One region of the Kitasatospora sp. NPDC048298 genome, then DNA from elsewhere that is predicted to be linked to it. Evidence: riboswitches for the same ligand, from Rfam matches in the RefSeq annotation. Region 1 holds a riboswitch; each other region holds the start of a gene.
What was found. A riboswitch is a leader RNA that binds a small molecule or an ion and turns the genes downstream of it on or off. The one in region 1 is predicted to bind cobalamin.
Positions count from the first base shown of each region.

Region 2: linked by a shared signal. The riboswitch ahead of ACGF0D_RS19980 (prenyltransferase/squalene oxidase repeat-containing protein) and the one ahead of metE (5-methyltetrahydropteroyltriglutamate--homocysteine S-methyltransferase) in region 1 are both predicted to bind cobalamin.
Region 3: linked by a shared signal. The riboswitch ahead of ACGF0D_RS02120 (FecCD family ABC transporter permease) and the one ahead of metE (5-methyltetrahydropteroyltriglutamate--homocysteine S-methyltransferase) in region 1 are both predicted to bind cobalamin.

Region 1 covers NZ_JBICYZ010000035.1:54,281-59,648, forward strand. Annotated here, with positions in the region: gene ACGF0D_RS24840 (MFS transporter) at 1-387, shown strand, start outside; gene ACGF0D_RS24845 (MarR family winged helix-turn-helix transcriptional regulator) at 387-839, shown strand; gene cobF (precorrin-6A synthase (deacetylating)) at 918-1,676, opposite strand; gene ACGF0D_RS24855 (acyl-CoA thioesterase) at 2,174-2,644, shown strand; cobalamin riboswitch at 2,717-2,944, shown strand; gene metE (5-methyltetrahydropteroyltriglutamate--homocysteine S-methyltransferase) at 3,101-5,368, shown strand, end outside.
Region 2 covers NZ_JBICYZ010000025.1:93,042-98,409, reverse strand. Annotated here, with positions in the region: gene ACGF0D_RS19995 (enoyl-CoA hydratase/isomerase family protein) at 1-686, shown strand, start outside; gene mmsB (3-hydroxyisobutyrate dehydrogenase) at 683-1,567, shown strand; gene ACGF0D_RS19985 (enoyl-CoA hydratase) at 1,564-2,337, shown strand; cobalamin riboswitch at 2,466-2,606, shown strand; gene ACGF0D_RS19980 (prenyltransferase/squalene oxidase repeat-containing protein) at 2,706-3,785, shown strand; gene ACGF0D_RS19975 (flagellar hook-length control protein FliK) at 3,815-4,294, shown strand; gene ACGF0D_RS19970 (hypothetical protein) at 4,360-4,707, opposite strand; gene ACGF0D_RS19965 (hypothetical protein) at 4,815-5,368, opposite strand, start outside.
Region 3 covers NZ_JBICYZ010000002.1:210,635-216,002, reverse strand. Annotated here, with positions in the region: gene ACGF0D_RS02135 (nuclear transport factor 2 family protein) at 1-66, opposite strand, end outside; gene ACGF0D_RS02130 (ABC transporter substrate-binding protein) at 155-1,147, opposite strand; gene ACGF0D_RS02125 (ABC transporter ATP-binding protein) at 1,175-1,984, opposite strand; gene ACGF0D_RS02120 (FecCD family ABC transporter permease) at 1,990-3,069, opposite strand; cobalamin riboswitch at 3,161-3,310, opposite strand; gene sodN (superoxide dismutase, Ni) at 3,399-3,794, opposite strand; gene sodX (nickel-type superoxide dismutase maturation protease) at 4,063-4,425, shown strand; gene ACGF0D_RS02105 (CGNR zinc finger domain-containing protein) at 4,470-5,051, opposite strand; gene ACGF0D_RS02100 (amino acid ABC transporter ATP-binding protein) at 5,186-5,368, opposite strand, start outside.

The DNA of each region.
Region 1 (5,368 bases):
CTGGTCGTCGCCTTCCTGCTCTTCGGCACCGGCTTCGGCCTGGTCAACGCGCCCATCACCAACACCGCCGTCTCCGGGATGCCCCGCTCGCAGGCCGGGGTGGCGGCGGCCGTGGCCTCCACCAGCCGGCAGGTCGGCCAGTCCCTGGGCGTCGCGGTGACCGGCGCCCTGATGGCCGGGACCGCCCTGGCGGACCCGGCGGCCTTCACCGGGGCCGCGCGGACGGCCTGGTGGATCATCGCCGGCTGCGGGGCGGCCGTGCTGGTCACCGGTACGCTCACTTCCGGCCGCTGGGCCCGGGCGACGGCCGAGCGCGCGGCGCGACGGCTCGCCGAGCAGGAGCCGGCCGAGGGAACCGAGGAGACGAAGGAGACGGTGGACGCCTGATGGAGCGCCTTGACACCGGCGGGCACCCCAAGGGGAGCGGGGCCGACGCCGCCACGGCGGCCCGGGTCTGGCAGGGGATGTACGCGCTCGTGCTGGAGCGCCACGACCGCCGCAAGACCGTCGCCGACGCCCTGGGCATGAGCTTCAGCCGGGTCAGGGCGCTGCGCCGGCTCGCCGCCGGCCCGATCACCCTGCGGGAGCTGGCCGAGCGGCTGACCGCCGACCCGCCGTACACCACCGTCATCGTGGACGACCTGGTGCGGCGGGGGCTCGCCGAACGCATCACCAACCCGGCCGACCGGCGCTCCAAGCTGGTCCACCTCACCGAGGAGGGCGAGGCGAAGGCGTCGCTCGCCACCGCGATCCTCAGCACCCCGCCGGACGCGCTGCTCGGGCTGCCGCCGGAGGACCTGCGCGCGCTCGACCGGGTACTGGCGAAGCTGCTGGACTGAGGCCGCGGCCGGCTCACCTCCTGACCCGGTCATCGGTCAGCGGTGAGCCGTCAGCCGCGTGCCGCGCCTCGCGTGCCGTCAGCCGTCCGAGCGCCGGAGCAGGTAGGTGTCCATGATCCAGCCCTTGCGCTCCCGGGCCCGCTCGCGCAGTTCACGGATCCGCGGGGCCGCCTCGGCGAGCGGCCCGGAGTCGAGCACCTCGTCGGGGGTGCCGAGGTAGGCGCCGTAGTGGATCTCCAGCCCCTCGGGGTCGATCTCGGTGAAGGCGGCCCGGCCGTCGAGCATCACCACCACGTCGTCCACCCCCTCGGGGAAGCCCTCCGCCAGGCGGCGGCCGGTGGTGATCTGCACCGGGCGGCCGACCCTGGTCAGCGTGGTGCGGTGCCGGGCGGCGAGCGCGGAGACGCTGCTGATGCCAGGGACGACCTGGTACTCGAACGGCGCGCCGCCCCGGGTGGACACGTCGTCCACCACGGCGATGACGCTGTCGTAGAGGGCCGGGTCGCCCCAGACCAGGAACGCGCCGCTCTCGCCCGGGCCGAGGTGCTCGGCGAGCAGCTGCTCGACCAGGTCGGCGCGGCGGACGCGCCAGTCGTCCACGGCGGCCGCGTGCGCCGGGGTCGTGCGGTCCCGCTCGGCGTCCGGCACCTCGACCACGCGGTGCCCGGGCCGTCCGTGCTCGGCCAGCATCCGGCGGCGCAGCGCGATCAGGTCCTGCCGTTCCTCGCTCTTGTCGAGGATGAAGAAGACGTCGGTACGACCGATCGCCTTGACCGCTTGCAGGGTGAGGTGGTCCGGGTCGCCCGCACCGATGCCGATGACGAAGATGTGCCGCATGGGGGACATTCTGCCGTCCGCCCCGGCGTACGGGCCCGGGGGCCGTACGTGGCCGACCGAAGCGGTGGGCGGTGGCTGTGAGCTGCGCGGATGGACGTAAGCTGGCGGGGCAGCTGGTTCGCCCCGCCCGCCGGGCGGGGTGTCGTCACGAGGGAACCCGGCGGGAGTCCGGGACCGCCCGCAGCGGCGAGCGGCAACGACCGCCGTCCTGTGCGCCGGGCCCGGCAACGGGTCCGGGGAGCGACGACCGGTGGGTGTCCGTCCCGGTTCGGCCGGGAGGGCGCGCCCACGAGTCCGAAGACCTGCCGCTGCCCGCGTGCCGTGGTGGCTCGCGGCCCACCACGACCCCGAGGGCGGGCCGATGGTGCGGGTGGGCCGTATACGGACGGCTGCCCGCTCCTCGGCGTGCCCGAGGTGCGCGACCTCACGAAGGAGAGTTCCGTGCAGCGGAACGCCGACCACGATTTCCACGGCGCCATGACGGGCGGGCCGTCGCTGTGACCAGTCCCGCTGTCCTCTCCCGCACCCCGGCCGACTCGGCGGTCACCCTCGCCCACATTATGAGCGACCACGACACCAACCTCTACGGTTCGGTGCACGGCGGCGTGATGATGAAGCTGATCGACGACGCGGCTGCCGCCGCCGCGGGTCGGCACGCCGGTGTTCCCGCGGTCACGGTCTCGGTCCGGGGGATGTCGTTCCTCGCGCCCGTCCGGGCGGGAGACCTCCTCACCGTCCGCGCCCGGGTCGGCCGCGTCGGGCGGACCTCGATGGACGTGTCGGTGGAGGTGACCTCGGAGCGGTGGAACCTCGCCGGGCCGGTGACCCGGGTGGCGACGGCGGAGCTGGTCTTCGTGGCGGTCGACTCGGACGGCAGGCCGCACCCGGTACCGGAGCTGGTCTCGGAGGGCGCCCGCGACGAGCAGCGCGCCGACCGCAACGGGCCGGAGCGCGAGTCGGTCGAGTAGCCGCCGCAGCCGCGGCGTCTCACCATGCAGACGGCTTTCGAGATTTCCGCCTCGACGGCGACGCTTTGCCCCTAAGCTGGCGACGCAGCTGGTTCGCCCCGTCCGCCAGGCGGGGTGTCGCAAGAGGGAACCCGGTGGGAATCCGGGACTGCCCCGCAGCGGTGAGTGGGAACGACCGCCGTCATACGCACTGGACCCGGGACGGGTCTGGGAAGCGACGGCCAGTAGGTGTCCGTCCCGGTTTCGGCCGGGTGGGCGTGCCCGCGAGTCCGAAGACCTGCCACTGCCCGTACGCGACCGTTCGCGTGCGGCCATCCGGTGACCTCGTGGGCGGGTCGGCGACCATACCAGGCGGAGCCGTGCACGGGTGCGGGTGTCCGTCCGGTTCGTCATCCCTTCGCGTCCTCGTGCCACCACCGGTGCACTTGAGGATTCAGGCTCGCGAAGGAGAGTCCCTTGACAGCGAAGTCCGCAGCCGCGGCGTCCGTGGCCACCGCGTACGGCTACCCCCGGCAGGGTCGTAACCGTGAACTGAAGAAGGCGATCGAGGGCTACTGGAAGGGCGCGGTCACGGCCGAGGCGCTGCTGTCGACCGCGGCCGACCTGCGCCGGACCAACTGGGCCCAGCTCGCCGAGGCGGGGGTCGGGGAGGTCCCGACCGGTGACTTCTCGTTCTACGACCACGTGCTGGACGCCAGCGTGGCGGTCGGCGCGATCCCGCCGCGGCACCGGGAGGCGGTCGACGCCGACCCGCTGGACGGGTACTTCGCGATGGCGCGCGGCAACCAGGACGTCGCGCCGCTGGAGATGACCAAGTGGTTCGACACCAACTACCACTACCTGGTACCGGAGTTGGGGCCGGACACGGTGTTCGCCGCGAACCCGGCCAAGGCGGTCGGCGAGTTCGAGGAGGCCCTCGCGCTCGGCCACACCGCCCGTCCGGTGCTGGTCGGCCCGGTGACCTACCTGCTGCTGGCCAAGCCGGCCCCCGGGGTGGCCGAGGACTTCCAGCCGATCACCCTGCTGGACCGGCTGCTGCCGGTCTACGCGGAGCTGCTCGCGGCGCTCAGGGCCGCGGGGGCCGAGTGGGTCCAGCTGGACGAGCCCGCGCTGGTCCAGGACCGGACCCCGGCCGAGCTGAACGCCGCCGCCCGGGCCTACCGCGAGCTCGGCGCCCTCACCGAGCGGCCCAAGCTGCTGGTCGCGAGCTACTTCGACCGGCTCGGTGAGGCGCTGTCGGTGCTGGCCAAGGCCCCGGTGGAGGGCCTGGCGCTGGACTTCACCGGCCCGGCCGCCGCCAACCTGGAGGACCTCGCCGCCGTCGGCGGCCTGCCCGGCAAGCGGCTGGTCGCCGGGGTGATCGACGGGCGCAACATCTGGATCAACGACCTGGAGAAGTCGCTGGCCACCCTGGCGACCCTGCTCGGGCTCGCCGGCACCGTCGACGTCGCACCGTCCTGCTCACTGCTGCACGTCCCGCTCGACGCCGCCGCCGAACGGGAGTTGGACCCGCAGATCGCCCGCTGGCTGGCCTTCGCCAAGCAGAAGGCCGGCGAGGCGGCGCTGCTCGCCCGCGGCCTGCGCGAGGGCACCGGCGCGATCACCGCCGAGCTCGCCGCCAACCGCGCCGACCTCGCCTCCCGCGCCAACTCCCCGATCACCCACGACCCGGCGGTGCGCGCCCGGGCCGCCGCCGTCACCGCCGACGACACCCGCCGGGCCCAGCCCTACCCGCGGCGGGCCGAGGCCCAGCGCGCCCGGCTCGGCCTGCCGCTGCTGCCGACCACCACCATCGGCTCCTTCCCGCAGACCACCGAACTACGCACCGCGCGCGCCGATCTGACGGCGGGTCGGATCGACGCGACCGCCTACCGGGAGCGGATGGAGGCCGAGGTCCGCGAGGTCATCGCCTACCAGGAGAAGGCCGGCCTGGACGTCCTGGTGCACGGCGAGCCCGAACGCAACGACATGGTCCAGTACTTCGCCGAGCAGCTCACCGGCTACCTCGCCACCCGGCACGGCTGGGTCCAGTCGTACGGCACCCGGTACGTACGCCCGCCGGTGCTGGCCGGGGACATCTCCCGCCCGCACCCGATGACCACCGACTGGTTCGGCTACGCGCAGAGCCTGACCGACCGCCCGGTCAAGGGCATGCTCACCGGCCCGGTCACCATGCTCGCCTGGTCCTTCGTCCGCGACGACCAGCCGCTCGCCGACACCGCCCGCCAGGTCGCCCTCGCCCTGCGCGACGAGGTCGGTGACCTGGAGGCGGCGGGCGCGGCCGTGGTGCAGGTGGACGAGCCGGCCCTGCGCGAGACCCTCCCGCTGCGGGCCGCCGCCCGCCCGGCGTACCTGGACTGGGCCACCGAGGCCTTCCGGCTGGCCACCTCCGGGGTGCGGGCCGACACCCAGATCCACACCCACATGTGCTACGCCGAGTTCGGCGCGATCATGACCGCGATCGACGACCTCGACGCGGACGTCATCTCGCTGGAGGCCACCCGCTCCCACATGGAGGTGGCCGGCGAACTCGCCGAGGCGGGCTACCCGCGCGAGGTGGGCCCCGGCGTGTGGGACATCCACTCGCCGCGCGTCCCCAGCACCGCGGAGGCGGTCTCCCTGCTGCGCGCCGGCCTGGCGGCGATCCCGGCGGAGCGGCTCTGGGTCAACCCGGACTGCGGGCTGAAGACCCGCGGCTGGCCGGAGACCCGGGCCTCGCTGGAG
Region 2 (5,368 bases), on a different contig from region 1:
TCGTCACCGGGACGACCCGCGTGGCCATGCCGGAGGCGGGCATCGGCTTCGTCCCCGATGTCGGCGGCACGTACCTGCTCGCCCTCGCTCCGGGCGAGTTGGGCACCCACCTGGCCCTGACCGCCGGTTCCGTCGGTGCCGCGGACGCGCTGCTCTGTGGGCTCGCCGACCACTTCGTTCCCACGGAGAAGGTCCCGGCGCTGCTCGACGACCTCGCCGAGCTGCCCGTGCACGACGCCCTCGAACGGCACGTCGGACCGGCGCCGGCCGGTGTGCTGGACGGACAGCGCGGATGGATCGACCGGTGCTACGCGGCCGGCACCGTCGAGGAGATCCTCGACCGGCTGCGGGACAGCGGTGAACCGGAGGCGAAGAAGGCCGTCGACCGGATCACCGCCAACTCGCCCACCGCCGTGAAGGCCACGCTGGCCGCGTTGCGACGGGCCCGCGCCCTCGGCCCGCTGGAGGCCGTCCTGGACCAGGAGTACCGCACCTCCTGCGCGGCCCTGGCCACCGGCGACCTCGCCGAGGGCATCCGGGCCCAGGTGATCGACAAGGACCGTTCGCCGCGGTGGAGCCCGGCGGCGCTGGGCGCCGTCGAACCCGCCGCTGTGGCCCGCTACTTCGCCCCGCTCGGCGAGCGCGAACTCGGCCTCGCCGCCACCACACCCCTGGAGCGCTGGTGACCCTCGACATCGGATTCATCGGACTGGGCAACATGGGCGGCCCGATGGCCGCCAACCTCGTCAAGGCCGGCCACCGGGTGACCGGCTACGACCTCGCGGCGGACGCCCGTGAGCGGGCGGCGGGCCACGGGATCGCCGTCGCCGAGTCGGCGGAGCGGGCGGTGGCCGGGGCCGAGGTGGTCATCACCATGCTGCCGACCGGCCGGCACGTGCTGGAGGCCTACGAGGGCCTGACCGCCGCCGCGCGCGAGGCGCTGTTCGTGGACTGCTCCACCATCGCCGTCGGGGACGCCCGGATCGCCGCCGACCTGGCCCGCACGACCGGGCACCGGGCCGTCGACGCGCCGGTGTCCGGTGGTGTGCCCGGCGCCGAGGCCGCGAGCCTGACCTTCATGGTCGGCGCGGAGGACGCCGACTTCGGCGAGGCCGAACCGTTGCTGGCCGCGATGGGCCGCCGGGTCGTGCACTGCGGCGCCTCCGGGGCGGGGCAGGCCGCGAAGATCTGCAACAACATGATCCTCGGCGTCTCGATGATCGCGGTCAGCGAGGCCTTCGTCCTCGGGGAGAGCCTCGGGCTCAGCCACGAGGCGCTGTTCGACGTGGCCTCCGCCGCCTCCGGGCAGTGCTGGGCGCTCACGTCCAACTGCCCCGTCCCCGGGCCCGTCCCCACCAGCCCGGCGAACCGCGACTACGCGGCCGGGTTCGCCGCCGCCCTGATGGCCAAGGACCTCGGACTGGCCGCCGGGGCGGCCGATTCCGCCGGCCTGCCCACCGAACTCGGGCGCAGGGCAGCGCAGTTGTACGCCGACTTCGCGGCGGCCGACGGCGCCGGGCTGGACTTCTCCGCCATCATCACCACCCTCGGGAAGGGCACCGCATGACCTACGAGACGATCCTGGTCGAGCGCAAGGGCCGGGTCGGGCTGATCACCCTCGACCGCCCGAAGGCGCTCAACGCGCTCAACACCCTCCTGATGAACGAAGTCGTCGCCGCGGCAACGGACTTCGACCGTGACCCGGACATCGGCTGTCTGGTGGTCACCGGTTCGGAGAAGGCGTTCGCGGCCGGCGCCGACATCAAGGAGATGCAGTCCCTGGAGTTCGTCGACGCCTACCTCGGCGACTGGTTCGCGGCCTGGGACCGGTTCGCCGCGCTGCGCAAGCCCGTCGTGGCGGCCGTCGCCGGCTACGCGCTGGGCGGCGGCTGCGAGCTGGCGATGCTGTGCGACGTCCTGCTCGCGGCGGACACCGCGAAGTTCGGGCAGCCGGAGATCAAGCTCGGCGTCATCCCCGGCATCGGCGGCTCGCAGCGACTGACCCGCGCGGTCGGCAAGGCCAAGGCCATGGAACTGTGCCTGACCGGCCGGGTGATGGGCGCCGAGGAGGCCGAGCGGGCCGGCCTGGTCTCCCGGATCGTCCCGGCCGACCAGCTGCTCACCGAGGCGCTGGCCACCGCCGAAACCATCGCGGCGATGTCCGCCCCGGCGGCGATCATGCTCAAGGAAAGCGTCAACCGCTCGTACGAGACCACCCTCGCCGAAGGCGTCCGCTTCGAGCGCCGGCTCTTCCACGCCACCTTCGCCACGGCGGACCAGAAGGAGGGCATGGCCGCCTTCACCGAGAAGCGCCCGCCGGAGTTCCGCAACCGCTGACGGCCCGCGCGGTGCGCCCCCTCGACGGGGTGGCGCACCGCCCGTCGGCTCAGGACCTACCGGAGCAGCGTCACGGGAGGCTTCGAACACCGTGCTGTGACGCACGATCCCTTGACCGGATCTTTCCCGTTTCGCCATGATGAGCCGTCATGTTCTGACTCCGCCGATGGGGGAAGTCCGGTCCGAATCCGGCGCTGACCCGCAACGGTAGGCCGTCGACGCCATGTCGGCGGCGAGCCCGATTACCCGTCGGCGGAGGTGTGTCGTCCCCTCCTCCCGTCGTGGTCTGCGGGCCGGAGCTCCGAGGGCTGCCCCGGCACCGTGCCGCTGTCCTCCGGGCCCCTGCGTCCAGGCCCGGAAAGGCACCCATGCCCACGCTCCGCCGCACTCTCGGTCTGCTCGCGATACCCGCCCTGGCGCTCGCCACCGCGCTCCCCGCCACCGCCACCGCTGCCACCGCCGCCCACGCCGACACGGCCTCGTCCAGGACCGTCCTTCCCGACGCCGCGGCGGCCGGCTGGCTGGCCCGCCAGCTCGTCGACGGGGACCACTTCGAGTCCGTCTTCAACGGCACCGCCTACCCCGACCAGGGCCTGACCATCGACGCCGTGCTGGCCTTCGCGGCCTCGCGCAGCTCCGACGAGGCCGCCGCCAAGGCGACCGCCTGGCTGGCGAAGCCCGAGATCCTCTCCGGCTACCTCGGCGACGGCACGACCGAGGCGTACGCGGGCGCGACCGCCAAGCTGCTGCTCGCCGTCGAGGTGCGCGGCGCGAACCCCGCGAGCTTCGGCGGCGTCGACCTGCCCTCGCGGCTGCGCTCCCTCCAGACCACGGAGGGGCGCTTCTCCGACCGCTCCCAGTGGGGCGACTACAGCAACGCCTTCGGCCAGTCACTGGCCCTGATCGCCCTGCACCGCACCCCCGGTGACGCCCCGACGGCGGCCGTGGACTTCCTCGCGAACAGCCAGTGCGCGGACGGCGGCTTCCCCCTCTCCTTCGGCCAACCCACCTGCGCCGGTGACCCGGACGCCACCGCCCTCGCCGTGCAGGCCCTCGCCGCCACCGGCCGCACCGCCAAGGCGAACACCGGCCTCGACTGGCTGGCCGCCCACCAGAACGCCGACGGCGGCTTCGCGGCCGCGGGGGCCACCACCTCCAACGCCAACACCACCGGCCTGGCCACCCAGGCGCTGCTCTCCGGCGGGCGCTTCGGCACCGGCCTCAAGGGCTGGAGCCGGCTGGTCAAGTTCCAGCAGGGCTGCTCCGCCGATCCGGCGGTGCGGGGCGCGGTCGCCTACGACGCGACCGGTTTCAACGCGGCCAGCGGCACCCGGGCCACCGCGCAGGCCGTCCTCGGCCTCGCCGGCACCCCGCTGTCGACGCTCTCCGCCGCCGGCGCGCGTCCCGACTCCCCCACCCTGGCCTGCCCGGCACCGGCCACCCGCTGAACGAGCCCGAGACTGCGAGGAGTTCACCGATGACCGACACCGTAACCGCATCCCGCCCCGCCCGCCGCACGCTCGGCTCGATCGCCGCCGCCGCGGCCCTCACCGCCGGCCTGCTCGGCGTCTCCGCCGCCCAGGCCCCGCAGGCCCGGGCCGCCGCCTGCAGCGGCACCACCGGCGTCACCGTCGTGGTCGACTTCACCGCCGTCGGCGGCGGCATCCAGACCGGCTGCGCGCCGGGGGACCCCGCCAGCGGCCTGGCCGCGCTGACCGGCGCCGGGTTCTCGTACGCCTTCCACCCGCGCTACCCGGGCTTCGTCTGCACGATCAACGCGCTGCCGACGACCTGCACCAACCCGACCGGCAGCGCCTACTGGTCGTACTGGCACGCCCAGCACGGCGGCCCCTGGTCGTACAGCAGCCTGGGCGCGGGCAGCTACAACCCGGCGCCGGGTGACGTCGAGGGCTGGTCCTTCGGCGCCGGCGCCCAGCCGGGCATCACGGCGCCCTGACGTCCGACGCGACGCCGGTGCCCCGGCCCCTGCCACGTGGGGGCCGGGGCACCGCGTGCCCGGGTTCACCTGCCGTGCGCCACCCTCCGGCGGCGGACGAAGCGCTCGACCAGCAACACGGTGGCGACGGCCGCCACGGTGAACAGCAGCGTGTTGGCCACGATGCCGGCCGTGGTCAGCCAGCCGGGTTCCTCGCCGTTCGGCAGTGTGGTCTCGGTGAACAGTCCGCCGATGCCGGTCAGCACCCCTCGTGCGAGGTAGACGGCGGCCAGCGCGACGAGGCCGACGGGAAGGGTGAGGACGATCGACGCGAGGTAGTAGCGCCCGTTCTCCGTCAGCCCGCCCAGGACGGCCAGCCCGCCGACCAAGGCCACGTAGCCGCCTGCCACCCATCCGGAAACACCCGTCGGCATCCGTTCCCCCTGTCCTGTGGTCCGGCGGCGGATCCGTCGGGCCGTCGTGGTTCTGCCCCGCCGGAGGGGAGGCGACCCGTGGTCGGCTCCCCTCCGGCGCCGTGCGGTCAGCTGCCGTAGCGCAGCGAGACGGTGTCGCCGAGGTGGACCGTGGTGGCCCGGGTGGCGCCGGTCACGGCGCCGCCGTCCAGGCTGACCTGCCAGGTGGACGAGCCGCTGTTGGCCGTGCCGTTGAGCGCGGTGACGGTGCCGCCGCCGGTGGACGGCGTGACGGAGGTGACGCAGCCGCCCGGGGTGGCGCTGCCTGCCGCGTCGAGGACGTCACCGAGGGTCGCGGTGGTGCCGGTCGGGGTGAGGGTGACGGCGCAGACCTTGGGCGTGCCGGTGCCGTCGTCGACGACCAGGGCGAGCCTGGCGGCGGTGCCGGCGGTGAAGCCGGTGGTGGCGGCCCAGGTGGGTTCGCCCGCGATGGTCGGGGCCGGCGGCGTGGCGGTGAACCCGGCCCCGGCGACGGCGCGCAGCCCGTCCACGGAGGCGTAGGGGGACGGGGTGGTGTCGGTGGGCAGGTACTTGAAGCCGCCGCCGGGCTTGAACTGCTGGGCGATGAGGAAGTCGACCGGGGTCTTGCCGGTGCCGCTGGTGAAGTCGGCGCCCTGGGGGT
Region 3 (5,368 bases), on a different contig from region 1:
GCGGCGCTCGATGCCCTGGCGCAGTGCGCGGGTGTCGAAGGCGGCGGGGGCCGCCGTGGTGGTCATGATCTCGCTCCTCCGGTCGGGTTCCGTCGGCTCGTACCTTGAGCGTACGCCCGGCCGCCCGGGGCCGGAGGAGCGAGAGCGGGGCCGGTCAGCGGGCCGGGACGGTGCGCAGGTACCCGGCCAGCGCGCCGATCGCGGCCGGGTTGCGCGGGCTCTCCACCAGGTCGACGTAGTCCATGACGAAGAACCGGTCGTTGCGGATCGCGGCGACGCCGGCCAGCGGCGGGAAGGACTTGAGGAACTTCCGCTTCTCCTCGGCGCCGGTGCTGCCGTAGTTGTTGATCACGATCACCTCGGGGTCGCGCTCCACCACGCTCTCCCAGCCGGCCGTGAGCCAGGTGTCGGTGAGGTCGCCCATGACGTTGGTCCCGCCGGCCTTGGCGATGATCTCGTTGGCGGCGGCGAACTTCCCGGCGGTGTACGGCTTGTCCTGCCCGCTGTCGTACAGGAAGACGGACGGGCGGCGCTCGGGCTGCGGGACGGCGGCGATCCGCGCCTTGAAGTCGGCGATCAGCTTGTCGGCGCGGTCCTTGACGTCGAAGACCTCGCCGAGGTTGGCCAGGTCGGTGTAGAGCGCCTCCAGCGGGTCCATCACGCCGCGCTCGGTGCCCTTGCCGCTGCGGCAGGACTCGCTGAGCACGTACGAGTCGATGCCGAGCGCCTTGAGGGTCTGAGGGGTGACGCCGCGGCCCTCGTCGAAGCCGTAGTGCCAGCCGGCGAAGACCAGGTCGGCCTTGGCGTCCAGGGCGATCTCCTTGGTGATGATCTGCTTGGAGAGCCACTTCGCCTGCTGGTAGCCGTCCTTCCAGGCGACCTGGTCGATCTTCCCCTTGTCGTCGGGCATCACGTAGCCGGCCATCCGGTCGGCGAGGCCCAGGGAGAGCATCAGTTCGGTGATGCCGACGTCGTTGGTCACCACCCGGGCGGGCTTCCGGTCGAAGGTGAGCTTCTCGCCGCAGTTGTCCACCGTCACCGGGTAGTGGGCGGAGGCGGTGGCGGTCTCCTCGGGGGCGATCTCGGCCCCGCAGGCGGTGAGTCCGAGGGTGAGCAGGGCGGTGGCGGCAACGGCCTTGGTGCGCACGGTGGTTCCTCTGAGCAGGGGGGCGGATCAGGCGGGGCGGTCGAGACGGTCGAACAGCAGCTGGAGGGCGCCGCTCTCCGGGTGCCGCACCGGGGTGGCCCGGACGCCGAACACCTCGGCCAGCAGGGCGGGTCGGAGCACCTTCTCGGGCGTGCCGGAGGCGACGATCCGGCCGGCCCGCAGCACGTACAGCAGGTCGCAGTGACCCGCGGCCAGGTTGAGGTCGTGCAGCGCGGTGAGCACCGTCGGGCCGGCCTCGCGGGCGAGCGCCAGCACCTCCAACTGGTGGGCGATGTCGAGGTGGTTGGTGGGTTCGTCCAGCACCAGCAGGCGCGGCTCCTGGACCAGGGCGCGGGCGAACAGCACCCGCTGCTTCTCGCCCCCGGACAGGCTCAGGAAGCCGCGCTCGGCCAGGTGTCCGGCCCGGACCTTGCGCAGCGCCTCGGCGCAGCGCTCGGCGTCCCCGTCGGTGGGGGCGCCGAAGCCGCGGCGGTGCGGCAGCCGGCCCATCGCGACCACCTCGGCGACGGTGAAGTCGAACTCGGCGGAGTGCTCCTGGGTCAGCGCGGCCACCCGGCGGGCCGCCTCGCGGGCGGTGAGGGCGTGCAGGTCGTCGCCGGCCAGCCGGACCGCGCCGCCGGCCGGCTTCAGCACCCGGTAGACGCAGCGCAGCAGCGTCGACTTGCCGCTGCCGTTCGGGCCGATGAGCCCGACCACCTGTCCGGCGGCGGCCGCCAGGCTCACCTCGTGGACCAGCCGGGTGCCCGCCAGTTCCACCGAGACGGCGTCGACGGCGAGGTCCTGGGCGTGCGCGGCCACGGCGGCCGCCTCGGTCACGTCGGTCACCGGGTGCCTCCGAAGGACTGGCCGCGGCGCCGCATCATCAGCAGGAAGGCGGGCACGCCGAGCACCGCGGTGAACACCCCGACGGGCAGTTCGGCGGGCGCCAGCAGGGTGCGCGAGGCGATGTCCACCCAGACCAGCAGCAGGGCCCCGGCGAGCGGGGCGATCACCAGCACCCGGCGGTGCCCGGCGCCGACCAGCATCCGGGCCAGGTGCGGCATCAGCAGCCCGACGAAGCCGATCGCCCCGCTGACCGCGACCACGGTGCCGGTGACGGCGGCGGTCACCACGAACAGCTCGCGGCGCAGCCGGTCCGGGTCCACGCCGAGCGAGGCGGAGGTCTCGTCGCCCATCGCGAGCGCGTCCAGCCGTCCGGCGGCGCAGGCCAGGTAGGCGAGGCCGGCCAGGACGGTGACGGCGGCGATCGGCACCGAGCCCCAGGTGGCGCCGCCGAGGCTGCCGAGCAGCCACATCATGGCGTCCCGGGCGGCCTCGCCGCGGTCGGCGGCGAAGACCATCAGGGTGGTGGCGGCGGAGAACCCGTAGGACAGGGCGGTGCCGGTGAGCACCAGGCGCAGCGGGGTGAGCCCGAACGCGGTGCGGGCGGCGAGGTAGACCAGCGTCATGGCGGCCAGGGCGGAGCCGAAGGCGGAGGCGGAGATCGCCCACACGCCGAGCGAGGCGAAGGCGCCGAACAGCAGGACGGCGTTGGCGCCGACGGCCGCGCCGGAGGAGATGCCGAGGACGAAGGGGTCGGCCAGCGCGTTGCGCACCAGGGCCTGGACGGCGACGCCGCAGGCGGCCAGTCCGGCGCCGACCACGGCGGCCAGCACGGTGCGCGGCAGCCGGATCTCCCAGACGATCGCGTACGCGGCCGCCTCGTCCGCCTCCAGCCGACCGCCCGTCAGCCCGGCGCCCAGCAGCCGCAGCACCCGGGGCAGGCCGAGCCCGGAGGAGCCGAGGGCGACCCCGCAGACCAGCGAGAGCAGGAGGGCGGCGCCGAGGCCGGCGGCGAGCGGGACGACGGGTATGCGACGAGTGGGCGGGCCGACTGCCCGGTCTGCGGGTGCGCGGTTCACGGGTGCGCCTTGCCTCGGGCCGGGGGTGCGCCGGGGCGGGCGCGGGCCGGGGCGTGCCGGGGCGCCGTTCCCCTCGCAGTCCACGGCGAGTTGTCGGGAGTTCGGCGGCCGAGGGCGATCGGGCTGGCGCGGCCGTACGGGCTGGTACGGGCCGTGCTCACCGTTGCGGGTCAGCGCCGGATTCACACCGGACTTCCCCCTCGGACGCCCTGGCAGCATAACAGCCACTCAGGGCAGGCAACCCTTACCGGCCGGGGGTCGGGCGTGAACGCACGACCGCCCCCGTCCGGTGGTCCGGACGGGGGCGGTCGGGTGGCGACGCGTCAGGCTCAGGCCTGCTTGGTCTCCCAGAAGATCTTGTCGACCTCGGCGATCAGGTCCAGCAGGGCCTGGCCGGTGGCCGGGTCGGTGGACGCCTTGGCGGCCGAGGCGGCCTTCAGGGTGTCGTTGATCAGCTGGTGCAGCTGCGGGTACTTCTCGAAGTGCGGGGCCTTGAAGTAGTCGCTCCACAGCACCGAGATGTGGTGCTTGACGGCCTCGGCGCGCTGCTCCTTGATGATGATGGCGCGGGCGCGGAAGTGCGGGTCCTCGTTGGCCTGGTACTTCTCCTGGGTGGCCTTGACGGACTCGGCCTCGAGCTTGGCCTGCGCGGGGTCGTACACGCCGCAGGGCAGGTCGCAGTGGGCGTGGGCGGTGGCGCGCGGTGCAAACAGACGAGAGAACATGGGAGTCCTTCCTTAGATCGTCTTCCCGCGCCCGAGATTACCCTTCCGCCCTCCCGGTTTCGCGATCGGGCGGCGGGCCTAGGGCGAAAGACGGACCCGGAACCGGGGTATTCCGGACATCGGAGCGCTGACGGCCCGTACGGCAGACTGGGGGACGGGCGGAGCGGGAGGAGGAGTCGTGGCGCGGAGCACGCGACCGGAGGACGTCGGAGCCGGGGACCGGGGCGGAGTGCTGCCGTTCGGGCTGGTCGAGGTGGCGGGGCCGTCGATGGTCCCGACCCTGCGCGAGGGCGACCGGCTGCTGGTCCGGTACGGCGCGCCGATCCGGCCGGGCGCGGTGGTGGTCTTCCGGCACCCGTTCCAGCAGGACCTGCTGGTGGTGAAGCGGGCCGCCGAGCGCCGGCCCAAGGGCTGGTGGCTGCTGTCCGACAACCGCCCGGTGGACAGCGACAGCCGCAGCTACGGCGCCGTCCCGGACGAGCTGGTGCTCGGCCGGGTGCTGCTGCGGCTGAGCCCGAGCCCGGCCTGGCTGGCGCCGGGGCGCCGGCTGGAGCGGCTGCTGCTCACCCCGCGGCTGGCCCGGGTGCCGGGCCTGGCCCGCCGGCTCGGCGCCTGGGTCGAGGAGGTCTGAGGCCCCAGGGCCCCGAACTCCCGAGGCCCTGAGTTCGCGAGGGCCTAGGCCCGGGCCGCGGCCTCCGCCTCCTGGCGCTTGCGGGCCCGGTAGGCGGCCACGTTGGCGCGGGTCGCGCAGCGGTCCGAGCAGTAGCGGCGGGAGCGGTTGGTCGAGGTGTCCAGGTAGGCGTTGCGGCAGGGCGCGGCCTGGCAGATGCCGAGCCGGTCGGCGCCCAGCTCGGTCAGGTGGACGGCCAGGCCCATGCAGGCGACCGCGGTGAAGTGCGCGGTGGCGGTGGGGGAGTTGTCGGCCAGGTGCAGGTGCCAGCGCGGCCGCCCGGCGTCGTCCAGGTAGTCGTGTCCGGAGACCAGCGGGCTGACGGGGTACTCCATCAGCAGGCTGTTCAGCAGGTCGACGCCGCGGACCTCGTCGCCCTCGGCGGCGGCCTCGAAGACGCCGCGCAGCCTGGTCCGCACCGCCCGCAGCCGGGGCAGGTCGGACTCGTCGGCGAGGGCGGCGGCCCGCGAGGAGTCGGAGAACAGGCCGCGCACCGCCTCCACGGAGGTCAGCGTGTCGGTGCCGCGCTCGGGCTCCTCGGTGTTCACCAGCCGAACGGCGAGATCGGCGTAGGCGGCGAGCTCCACAGGGGTCCTTCCAGATTCGGTAACGGGCTGACTGCTTCCAGCCTATTACTCGTACGGCGTTCCGGCCTCCTTTCCCCGGTGGGAAAGGGGTCGGCGCCCGGCAGGACGGGTCTGCCGGGCGCCGACGGTACGGCCTAGAGCACCTTGGACAGGAAGGCCCTGGTGCGCTCGTGCTGCGGGTTGGTGAGCACCTCGCGGGGGTTGCCGGACTCGACCACCACGCCGCCGTCCATGAACACCAGGGCGTCGCCGACCTCGCGGGCGAAGCCCATCTCGTGGGTGACGACCACCATGGTCATGCCCTCCTCGGCGAGGCC